One region of the Chromobacterium sp. CCUG 76385 genome, then DNA from elsewhere that is predicted to be linked to it. Evidence: predicted binding sites of a transcription regulator. Region 1 holds the regulator's gene; the other holds the start of a gene.
The links. Region 1 encodes HrcA, which represses chaperone genes, less so after heat shock. Its sites were predicted from a motif close to ATTAGCACTCGNNNNNNNCGAGTGCTAAT; they were not measured.
Positions count from the first base shown of each region.

Region 2: rpoH (RNA polymerase sigma factor RpoH) is a predicted target of HrcA. The motif match lies at 1,958-1,986, and genes of this name have one in related genera.

Region 1 covers NZ_JAUCGU010000012.1:16,259-21,964, forward strand. The annotation lists gene alaS (alanine--tRNA ligase) at 1-1,214, opposite strand, end outside; gene QUG01_RS09990 (SRPBCC family protein) at 1,279-1,737, opposite strand; gene recX (recombination regulator RecX) at 1,741-2,196, opposite strand; gene recA (recombinase RecA) at 2,196-3,251, opposite strand; gene hrcA (heat-inducible transcriptional repressor HrcA) at 3,413-4,432, shown strand; gene mltB (lytic murein transglycosylase B) at 4,486-5,526, shown strand; gene dnaX (DNA polymerase III subunit gamma/tau) at 5,623-5,706, shown strand, end outside.
Region 2 covers NZ_JAUCGU010000026.1:33,576-39,281, reverse strand. The annotation lists gene QUG01_RS15455 (PglL family O-oligosaccharyltransferase) at 1-980, shown strand, start outside; gene rpoH (RNA polymerase sigma factor RpoH) at 1,064-1,927, opposite strand; gene ftsX (permease-like cell division protein FtsX) at 2,042-2,950, opposite strand; gene ftsE (cell division ATP-binding protein FtsE) at 2,947-3,600, opposite strand; gene ftsY (signal recognition particle-docking protein FtsY) at 3,657-4,799, opposite strand; gene rsmD (16S rRNA (guanine(966)-N(2))-methyltransferase RsmD) at 5,027-5,581, shown strand; gene QUG01_RS15425 (YfhL family 4Fe-4S dicluster ferredoxin) at 5,685-5,706, shown strand, end outside.

The DNA of each region.
Region 1 (5,706 bases):
TCCACCGGGAAGCCGAAGGTGTCGTACAGCTTGAAGATGGTTTCGCCATCCAGCTCTTTTTTGCCGCCTTCCAGCGCGGCGTCCACCAGCGCCATGCCGTTTTCCAGCGTCTCGGCGAACTTGATTTCCTCGGCGCGCAGCGCGTCCTCGATCTGAGCCTGCTTCTCGCGCAGCTCAGGATAGGCATCGCCCATCTCGGCGACCAGGTCAGCCACGATCTTATGGAAGAACAGGCCCTTCTGGCCCAGCTTGTAGCCGTGGCGGATCGCGCGGCGGGCGATGCGGCGCAGCACGTAGCCGCGGCCTTCGTTGGACGGCAGGATGCCGTCGGCGATCATGAAGGAACAGGCGCGGATGTGGTCGGCGATGACTTTCAGCGACGGCACGTCCTGGCTGTAGGCCACGCCGGTTTCGCGGGCGGCGGCGCGCACCAGGCAGGCCAGGCCGTCGGTCTCGAAGTTGGACTTCACGTGTTGCAGCACGGTGGACAGGCGCTCCAGGCCCATGCCGGTATCGACCGACGGCTTGGGCAGCGGATGCAGCACGCCGGCTTCGTCGCGGTTGAACTGCATGAACACGTTGTTCCAGATTTCCATGAAGCGGTCGCCGTCTTCGTCCGGGCTGCCCGGAGGGCCGCCGGCCACGTCTGCGCCGTGGTCAAAGAAGATTTCGGTGCACGGGCCGCAGGGGCCGGTGTCGCCCATGGTCCAGAAGTTGTCGGACGCGTACGGCGCGCCCTTGTTGTCGCCGATGCGGACGATCTTGTCGGCCGGCAGGCCCACGGTCTGGTGCCAGATGTCGTAGGCTTCGTCGTCGCTGGCGTACACCGTCACCATCAGGCGGTCTTTCGGCAGGGCCAGCCATTGCTCGCCGGTCAGGAATTCCCAGGCGAAGGTGATGGCGTCGCGCTTGAAGTAATCGCCGAAGCTGAAGTTGCCCAGCATTTCGAAGAAAGTGTGGTGGCGCGCGGTGTAGCCGACGTTTTCCAGGTCGTTGTGCTTGCCGCCCGCGCGCAGGCATTTCTGGCTGGTGGTGGCGCGGGTGTAGTCGCGTTTTTCAAAGCCCAGGAACACGTCCTTGAACTGCACCATGCCGGCGACGGTGAACATCAGCGTCGGGTCGTTGCCCGGGATCAGGCTGCTGGAGGCGACTACCTGGTGGCCTTTGGAGGCGAAGAAATCCAGGAATTTCTTGCGAATTTCAGAGGTTTTCATGATTTTTTGGTCAATTTTCAAAATCTGGTCCGGGCGCCGTGCCAGGACGAATCCGTCGATTGTGTCAAGCTGGAGCCTGGCTGGCAAGCGCTTCGCAGCGCCGTTTCAGCGCCTGGTTCATCAGCAGGAAGCCGCTGCGGGTGTTGTCCAGCAGCGCGCCGCCGATCAGCGGCAGCAGAATGCCGGAAAAATCCTCGCCGTGATGGAAGCGGGTGCCGCCGTCTGCCAGCGCTTCCAGCCGGAAGTAGTGTTCGCCGTCGAACAGGCCCGGCAGCAGCAGTTTGCCGCGCCAGCGCAGTTGCTGCGCGGCGGCAAACGCCGTCAGCCGCGGCCGGAAGGTCATGCGCCGGCCGCCGGGCGGATGAAGGGTGGCCACCAGGCTGGCGCCGGTTTCGCGGCGGCCGTGCAGGCCGACGATGAACGGGTTCCATTCCGGGTAGCGCGGCCAGTCGGTCAGCACCCGCCATACCTGATCCGGAGCGGCGGCGATGTCGATCTCGGTGGCGATGTTGCGCTTGGCCATGGCTCAGTCCTCGTAGAAGTCGTCGCCGGCGCCGGCGATCACCTGGCGGATCACATCCGTCGGAAAGCCGCGTTGCGCCAGAAAACGGTACTGCTTGGCTTTTTCCGCGGCGTCCGCCGGCGGGCGGCCGAATTTCTTGCGCCACTGCTCGCGCGCGCTGGCCAGATCGTCCTGACCGGCCAAGGCCTGGCGTATGGTGTCATCGTCCACGCCGCGTTGGCGCATTTCCTGCGACAGCCGGCGGCTGCCGAACTTGCCGCCCTTGCTGGCGGCGAATTGCTGGGCGAAACGGCTGTCCGACTGCCAGTTGGCGGCCGCCAGCTCGTCCAGCACGGCTTCCAGCTGTTCCATGCTTTCGGCAAAAGGCGCGAGCCGCCTGATCAGCTCGCGCCGGGAATACTCCCGGCGCGACAGCAGATCGGCGGCCCGCGCCTTCAGGCTTTTGCCGCTTGAGCTCATCAAGCGTCGAGAGCGTCGTCGACGAATTCTTCTTCGTCGGCCTGGCCTTCGGTGATTTCCACCTTCACGCCCACCGCTTCGCGGATCTTGCGCTCGATTTCTTCGGCGATGGCCGGGTTGGCCTTCAGCCACTCGCGGGTATTGTCCTTGCCCTGGCCGATCTTCTGGCCGTTGTAGGCGTACCAGGCGCCGGACTTGTCGATGAAGCCGTGCTTGACGCCCAGCTCGATGATCTCGCCGGCGCGCGAAATGCCTTCGCCGTACAGGATTTCGAAATCGGCCTGGCGGAACGGCGGCGAGACCTTGTTCTTCACCACTTTGACGCGGGTGTCGTTGCCGATCACTTCCTCGCCCTTCTTGATGCCGCCGGTGCGGCGGATGTCCAGGCGAACGGAGGCGTAGAACTTCAGCGCGTTGCCGCCGGTGGTGGTTTCCGGGTTGCCGAACATCACGCCGATCTTCATGCGGATCTGGTTGATGAAGATCACCAGGGTGTTGGTGCGCTTGATGTTGCCGGTCAGCTTGCGCAGCGCCTGGCTCATCAGGCGGGCTTGCAGGCCGACGTGGCTGTCGCCCATCTCGCCTTCGATTTCCGCCTTCGGCACCAGCGCGGCGACGGAGTCCACCACGATCACGTCCACGCCGCTGGAACGCACCAGCATGTCGCAGATTTCCAGCGCCTGTTCGCCGGTGTCCGGCTGCGAGATCAGCAGGTCTTCCACATTCACGCCCAGCTTCTGCGCGTAAATCGGGTCCAGCGCGTTTTCCGCGTCGATGTAGGCGCAGGTGCCGCCCAGCTTTTGCGCTTCGGCCACGACTTGCAGACACAGGGTGGTTTTGCCGGACGATTCCGGGCCGTAGATTTCCACCACGCGGCCGCGCGGCAGGCCGCCGACGCCCAGCGCCAGGTCCAGGCTCAGCGAACCGGTGGAGACCACCTGCAGGTTTTCGTTGATCTGGTTGTCGCTCATGCGCATGATCGAGCCCTTGCCGAACTGCTTTTCAATCTGGGCCAGGGCCGCGGCCAGCGCCTTGCTCTTGTCTTCGGATGCCATGCTGTCTCCAAATGGGGTAGGTCGGACCAATAATGGGGCGATTATCGCAGAAAACCAGAGGGCTAACAGCAGCTTGCCGGCCATCCGGCGCGTGCCATAGTCGTAAACCCGCGCGCCGCCCCCTTTTGGCGCGGTTCAGGATGTGTACAATGGGAGACATGATGAACGAACGCGCCCAACATCTGCTGAAAGCGCTGATCGAGCGCTACATCGCCGACGGTCAGCCGGTCGCCTCCAAGGCCCTGTCGCTGCTGCCCGGCGTGGAACTGTCCTCGGCCACCGTGCGCAATGTGCTGGCCGATCTGGAAGGCATGGGCCTGATCGCCTCGCCGCATACCTCGGCCGGGCGGGTGCCCACCGCGCGCGGCTACCGGCTGTTCGTGGACCGCCTGCTGACCATCCGTCCGCTGGACCAGGTGTCGCTGCAGGAGCTGGAGCACAATCTGCAGCCGGACAGCCCGCAGCGCATCGCCCAGGCGGCCTCGTCGCTGCTGTCCGAATTGACCAGCTTTGCCGGCGTGGTGCTGACGCCGCAGCGCAGCGATGTCGCCTTCCGGCAGATCGAATTTCTGCGCCTGTCCGAACGGCGGGTGCTGATGATACTGGTGACGCTGGACGGCGACGTGCAGAACCATTTGCTGGTGACCGAGCGCGACTACACGCCGAGCGAGCTGATCGAGGCCGGCAATTTCATCAACCAGCATTACGCCGGGCAGGGGCTGAGCGCCGTCGCGCAGCGGGTGGAGAGCGAGCTCAAGCAGCTTCAGGGCGATATCGCCGAATTGATGTCCGCCGCGGTGATGCTGGGGCGGCAGACGCTGGCGCAAAGCGGCGAGGACGTGGTGGTGACCGGCGGCTCGCGCCTGCTGCAGGTGCATGATCTGTCCGACGACCTGTCGCGTTTGCGCGAGCTGTTCGGCGTGTTCGAGCGCAAGACCGAGTTGCTGAAGCTGCTGGCGCAGGGCCGGGAGGCGAGCGGGGTGAACATTTTCATCGGCGAAGAGTCTGGCGTGGTGACGCTGGACGAATGCTCGGTAGTCACCGCGCCGTATTGCATCAACGGCCAGGTGGTCGGCACGCTGGGCGTGGTCGGCCCCACCCGCATGGCTTACGAGCGCGTCATTCCGATCGTCGACATCACCGCGCGGCTGGTCAGCAACGCGCTGTCGTTCCGCGAGTGAGCTTGGCGCCTGCGCCCGGAATTTGGGATATCCAACTGGAAAACAAATACACCATGAAAACCATGCAGAAACTGGCCGCCGCGGTTGCCCTGGCCGCGCTGGCGTTTGCCGCCGTCCCGGCTTTCGCCGACGCCGACTTCCTCGCCCGCCCCGATGTGCAGCGCTATATCGACGAGCAAGTGGCCAGCGGCCAGTTCAACCGCCCCGAGCTGGAGGCGGTGTTCGCCAATGTCGAACTGAAGCCCAATATCATCCGCATTCTGGACAAACCGTCCACCTCGCGGCCGTGGTACCAATTCCGCGCCACCACCGTCAACGAGAGGCTGATCGCCGACGGCGTGGCGTTCTGGCAGGCCAACGCCGACGCGCTGGCGCGCGCCGAGCGCCAATACGGCGTGGCGCCGGAGGTGATCGTCGCCATTCTCGGCGTGGAGACCCACTACGGCCGCAACACCGGCAGCTTCCGGCTGGTGGATTCGCTGTCCACCATCGGTTTCGACTACCCGCGCCGCGCCGAGTATTTCCGCGGCGAGCTGACCCAATTCCTGCTGCTGGCCAAGGAAGAAGGCAAGGATCCGCTGACGCTGAAGGGTTCCTACGCCGGCGCGATGGGCCTGCCGCAGTTCATGCCGTCCAGCTACCGCAAGTGGGCGGTGGACTTCGACGGCAGCGGCCACCGCGACATCTGGAACAATCCGCACGACGCCATCGGCAGCGTGGCCAACTACTTCCAGCTGCACGGCTGGAAGCCCGGCGACGACGTGGTGGTGCCGGCCAGCGTGGTGGCCGGTCCGCAGACCGATCAGTTGCTGGCCGACAAATTCAATCTGCACTACACGGTGGGCGATCTGCGGAAGATGGGCGTGGCGCCGCAGGCGCCGTTGGCCGACGACGTGCCGGCCGTGCTGTTCTCGCTCGAGTCGGCGCCGGGCGTCACCGAGTACTGGCTGGGCCTGAACAATTTCTACGCGATCACCCGCTACAACCGCAGCACGCTGTACGCCAAGGCGGTGCAGGAAATCGCCAGCCAGCTGCGCCAGCGCTACTTCGCCGAACTGGCGCGGCGGCAGGAACCGGCCTCCGCCGGGATGTAAGCCGCTGCCGCTCTCTTTTCCACCGGCGCCGTCCATCGCGGCCGCGCCGGCGAAACCTGTCGCCTTGCGCGGCAATTGCCATTAAAATCCGCCCCCATGAGCTATCAAGTCCTTGCCCGCAAGTGGCGTCCCAAGCGCTTCGCCGACCTGGTCGGCCAGGAGCATGTGGTGCGCGCCCTG
Region 2 (5,706 bases), on a different contig from region 1:
CCTTGCTGACTCACACCGACGTGGAAAACGCCTCCGGCGTGGCGCGGCTGGCGGCCAATGGCGACGATATGGGCGCGCGCCGCTTCGCCGAGATGCACAAGGCCTGGATGACTTTCCAGGCGCATCCGCTATGGGGCGTGGGTTGGTCGCAGTACGCGGCGGAGAGCGTGCGCCTGCAGCCGCTGCCGCAGTTCGCCGCGGCCGGCTACAACAGCGGCTTGTTCACCAACGCGCACAATCTGGTGATGCAGCTGTTGGCGGAAATGGGCGGCCCGGCCACGGCATTGGTGGTGGGTGGCTTCCTGTGGGTGGTGCTGCCGTTCTTCCGCCGCGCGGCCACGCCGGAGGGCGTGCTGGCCTTGGGCTGCGTGGCGGTGACCTTGACCCACAGCATGCTGGAGTACCCGCTGTGGTACTTCTACTTCCTGGCGATGCTGGTGATCTTCGTCGCCATGGCGCCGCGGGACGAAAAGCGGCCGTCGCTCTGGCTGCGATTGCCGTTGTTGGGCGCGCTGGCGTGGGTGGGCTGGTTGTCCATCAGCACCACGCCGATGTTCTGGGAGCTGGTTAATCTGTATACGCCGACCGGCAACGCGCAAAAGGATGCCAAGCGCAGCGAGCGGCTGATCGAGATCATCGAAACCAAGCCCTTGTTCGCCTATCACGCCTTGTACACGCTGGACGATTATCTGCCGATCACGCGAGACAATCTGAAGCAGAAGCTGGCGCTGGAGGACAGGCTGACCGCCTTCCGTCCGTATCCGGACGTGATGCTGAAGCGCGCCCAGATGGAAATCCTGGCCGGGCAGCAGGCCAAGGCGGAGCAGACGCTGCGCACCACGCTGGCGTCCTTCCCCACTTACGCCGGCCAGTTCATCGAGACGCTGGGCGACGCCAACCCGGAATGGGAGCCGCTGCGCAAGATCAGCCGCGAAGCCTACGACAAATTGCCGGCCAAGTTCCGCACCTTGCAGGAGTGATGGGCATGCGCCCGCGGGAAGGCGGGCAAGTAAAAAGCCGCTCTATGCTTCGAGCGGCTTTTTTGTAGGCTGCGGCGGGGAGCTTAGTTGTCCAGCACCACGCCTTCGCTCAGCGCGGTTTTCATCTTGCTCAGCGCCTTGGCTTCGATCTGGCGGATGCGCTCGGCGGATACGCCGAATTCCGCCGCCAGCTCGTGCAGCGTGGAGCCGCTGTCGTCGGTCAACCAGCGCGCTTCGACGATGCGGCGGCTGCGCGCGTCGAGCGTGGACAGCGCGTATTCCAGGCCTTCGGACTGCAGATGGTCGAAGGCGCGGCGTTCCAGCGCGCGCGTCGGCTCGCTGTGGCTGTCCGCCAGCCAGTCGATCGGCGCGTAGCTGTCGTCGTCGTCGGAATCGCCGATCAGCGACACGTCCTGGCCATTCATGCGGATTTCCATCTCGCGCACTTCCTCGGGCTTGACGCCCAGGTCGGCGGCGATGGATTTGGCTTCCTGTTCGGACAGGGCGGAAAAACCGCTCTTCATGCTGCGCAGGTTGAAGAACAGCTTGCGCTGCGGCTTGGTGGTGGCGATGCGCACCAGACGCCAGTTGCGCAGGATGAATTCGTGGATCTCGGCTTTGATCCAATGAATGGCGAACGAGAACAGGCGCACGCCGCGGCCCGGTTCAAAGCGCTTGACCGCCTTCATCAGGCCGATATTGCCTTCCTGGATCAGGTCGGCTTGCGGCAGGCCGTAGCCGGCATAGCCGCGAGCGACGGACACCACCACGCGCAGGTGCGACAGCACCATTTGCCGCGCCGCTTCCAGATCGTTTTCCTGCTGGAAACGGGTTGCGAGCTCGGTTTCTTGCTCCTGCGTCAGCATCGGCACGCTGTTGACCGCCTGGATGTACTGTTCCAGGCTGCCGCTGGTCGACGGTACGGGAAGGGCAAATGTTGTGTTCATTGCGATGGCTACCTCCTTGGGTAGTGCTATGTTAGCACTCGTGTATTGAGAGTGCTAGCAAGGAAAGGTTCCCGAGTCAATGATTTTTAACAATCGGCCCGATAGCCATTTTGTTTATTTGGGTTCGACCTTGCGCAGATGGTGGTCCGCGGCCAATCGCGCGCCCAGCATCGCCAGCAGCGCGGAGATGCCGATCAGGGCCGCCAGCTCCAGCGGCGTCAGGACGCGCAGCTCCACGCGTTCGCCGTACAGCATGGCGAATTCGCGGATGGCCGGATTGGCCATCGACGACAGCCAGCACGACAGGCCCCAGGCCAGCAGGGCGGCCAGCACCCCCTGCCACAGCGCATGGTACAGGAAGGGACGCCGGATGAAGCTATCCGTGGCGCCGATCAGCTTGGATACCTCGATTTCATCCTGTCGCGCCAGAATCTGCATGCGGATGGCGTTGTGCGTCACCAGCACCAGCGCCAGGCCCAGCGCCGCGGCGAGGAAGGCGGTCAGCTTCTGGCCCATCTCCACCATGCCGTGCAGCCGCTTGGCCCAATGGGCGTCGAACTGCGCCGTTTCCACCATCGGCAGGCCGGACAGCTCCTTCTGCAGCATTTCCATTTCGCGCGGTTCCAGCGTCTTGGGCGTCACCACGAAGGCGTCGGGCAGCGGGTTGCCTTCCAGCCCATCGGACAGGCCGGACAGGCCGTTGCGCTGTTCCAGATCTTGCAATGCCTTGCCCTTGCTGACGAAAGTGAAGCTTTTCACCTTGGGGTGGTGAGCCAGTGTGGTCTGCACCGCGGCGATGTCCGCCTCCTCGGCCGACAGCTCCATGAACAGGGTGATCTGCGGCGTGGCGGTCAGGCGGCCCACCCAGTCCTGCACGCTGCTGACGGCCAGGTACAGCGACAAGGGCAGGGCCAGCGCCAAGGCCAGCATCAATAGCGTCAACATGCTGCCGAATGGTTGGCGCAGGATCTTGATCAGCGCCAGCTTGGCGCTTTGCCAGTTCAGATAGAGAAAGTGTTTCATGCGGCGAACTGTCCTTCCCTCAGGCGGATGATGCGGCGGCCGTAGTCTTCCATCAGGGTTTCATCGTGAGCGGAGATCAGCACCGTCACGCCCACCTGATGGAAGGATTTGAACAACTCCATGATGTCCAGCGCGTAGGCGCGGTCCAGGTTGGCCGACGGCTCGTCCGCCAGCAGGATGCTGGGGCGGTGCACCACGGCGCGCGCGATGCACAGCCGTTGCTGTTCGCCGCCGGACAGGCGGATCGGCATCATCTTTTCCTTGTTCAGCAGGCCCACCTTGTCCAGCGCGGCGCGCACGCGCTTGGCGGCGTCGCGGCGGTCGAAGCCTATGATGTCCAGCGGCAGCATCACGTTGTCGAACACGCTGCGGTCGAACAGGATTTTATGATCCTGAAAAACCATGCCCAGATGCTGGCGCACATACGGCAGCTGGCTGCCGCGCAGCTTGGACAGGTTCTGGCCATTGACCAGCACGCCGCCGCTGGTGGCGCGCTCGATGCCGGCGATCAGCTTGAGCAGGGTGGATTTGCCGGCGCCGGAGTGGCCGGCCAGAAACACCATTTCGCCGGTTTCGATGGTGAACGACAGGTTCTTCAGGGCTTCGTTGCCACCAGGGTAGCGCTTGGTGACCTGGTCGAACTGTATCATTGAGGTTTCCCGCTTGTTGGCTGAGAAAGGCGGCCGCATCGGCAGCCGCGATCATGTTATTCGAACAGCGCGTCAATGTAGTCGCGGCTATTGAACGGCCGCAGGTCGTCTATGCTCTCGCCCACGCCGATGAAACGCAGCGGAATCGGCCGCTGCTTGGCGATGGCGGCGATCACGCCGCCCTTGGCCGTGCCGTCCAGCTTGGTCAGGATCAGGCCGGTCAGGCCCAGCGCGTCGTCGAAGGCCTTCACCTGATTGACGGTGTTCTGGCCGATATTGGCGTCCAGCACCAGCACCACCTCGTGCGGCGCGTCCGGCAGCGCTTTCTGGATCACTCGCTTCACCTTCTTGATTTCTTCCATCAGGTGCAGCTGCGTCGGCAGACGGCCGGCGGTGTCGGCCAGCACGATGTCGATGCCGCGTGCCATGGCGGCCTGGATCGCGTCATAGCAGACGGCGGCCGAGTCGCCGCCCTGCTGCGCGATCACCGTCACGTTGTTGCGCTCGCCCCAGGCGATCAGCTGCTCGCGCGCGGCGGCGCGGAAGGTGTCGCCGGCGGCCAGCAGCACGCTCTTGCCCTGGCTTTGATAATATTTGGCCAGCTTGCCGATGGAAGTGGTCTTGCCGGCGCCGTTGACGCCGGTCATCATGATCACGAACGGTTTCTTGCCTTCCACGTTCAGCGGCGCCTGCAGCGGGCCGATCAGGTCCTGCAGGGAATCCTTCAGCGCGCCCTTCAGTTCCGATGCGTCCTTCAAGCCCTTCAGCGACACGCGCTCGCGCACGTCCTTCAATAGATGGACGGTGGCATCCATGCCCATGTCGGCGGTCAACAGCACCGTTTCCAGGTCTTCGTACAGTTCCTCGTCGATCTTGCCGCCGCCGAACAGGCCGGCCAGCTGCTTGCCCAGCTTGTCGCGGGTTTTGGACAGGCCGGCCTTCAGGCGTTCGGTCCAGCTCATTTTCTTCAGCGGCACGGCTTCCTCCGCCGGCTGCGGCGGGGGGCTGATTGCTGCCGCTTCGGCTGCCGGGGCGGCAGTTTCAACGGGCGATGGCGCTGCGGCCGCCGGCGCCGGCGTTTCCGCCGCGGGCTGCGGCATGGCGGGCGCTACGTCTTCGATAGCGGCCGTTGGCTGGGCCGGGGTCTCGATTTGCGGCGTTTCCACCGGCTTGGGCTTTTTCTTGAAGAAGCTGAACATGCGTAAATGAACCAGGGAAAAGCGATAAATGGCTAAATTGTATCCTCAAACGGCGTCTCGTACAGGCTTGCACGCATGGGATCGAAGCGATTCACGCAAAACATATATAAGGAATAGGTCGGAATTTCGTCGGACACGCGACAGATTTGCCGGCAAAGCAGCGTGAAAGAGGCGCTAAAGTGCTGATCGGGTTAAACTCCTGCCCTTGTTTCAAAAAGACGAGAGTCATGAGTCAGTCACGTAACAAGGTCCGAATCATTGGCGGCGAGTTCCGACGCCGCATGTTGCCTTTTCCCGATGCGGCCGGACTGCGGCCGACGCCGGATCGCGTCCGCGAGACGCTGTTCAACTGGTTGGGCCAGGATTTGTATGGAAAAAACTGCCTGGATTTGTTCGCCGGTAGCGGCGCGCTGGGCTTTGAGGCCGCATCGCGCTCGGCGCGGCGCGTGGTGATGGTGGAAAAATCGCGGCAGGTGTGCGAATCGCTGCAGGCGAATCGGCAGTTGCTGCAGGCTGGCGCGTTGGAAGTGATGAGCGGCGACGCGCTGCTGTATTTGAAGAACTGTCGCGAGCGCTTCGATGTGATTTTCGTCGATCCGCCATATGACTCCGATTTGTTGCAGCAGGTGCTGCCGCTCTTGGCGCAGTGTCTGTCAGAAGACGGCGTGGCCTACGTCGAGGCCCGCCAATGGCCGGACACGCTGCCGGAAGGGCTGACGCTGCTCAAGCGCGACAAGGCCGGCATGGTGCAGTACGGCCTGCTGGGGCTAGCCTCTGCCTAGCGCCTTCAGTCCCGCGCCCGTCTAACGATATAACCAGCGCGCCCTTGCGGCTGGCGGCGGCGGGTGACAGAATTCACGATGTGGAATACTTGAGGAAATTACTATGTCTTTGATCATTACCGACG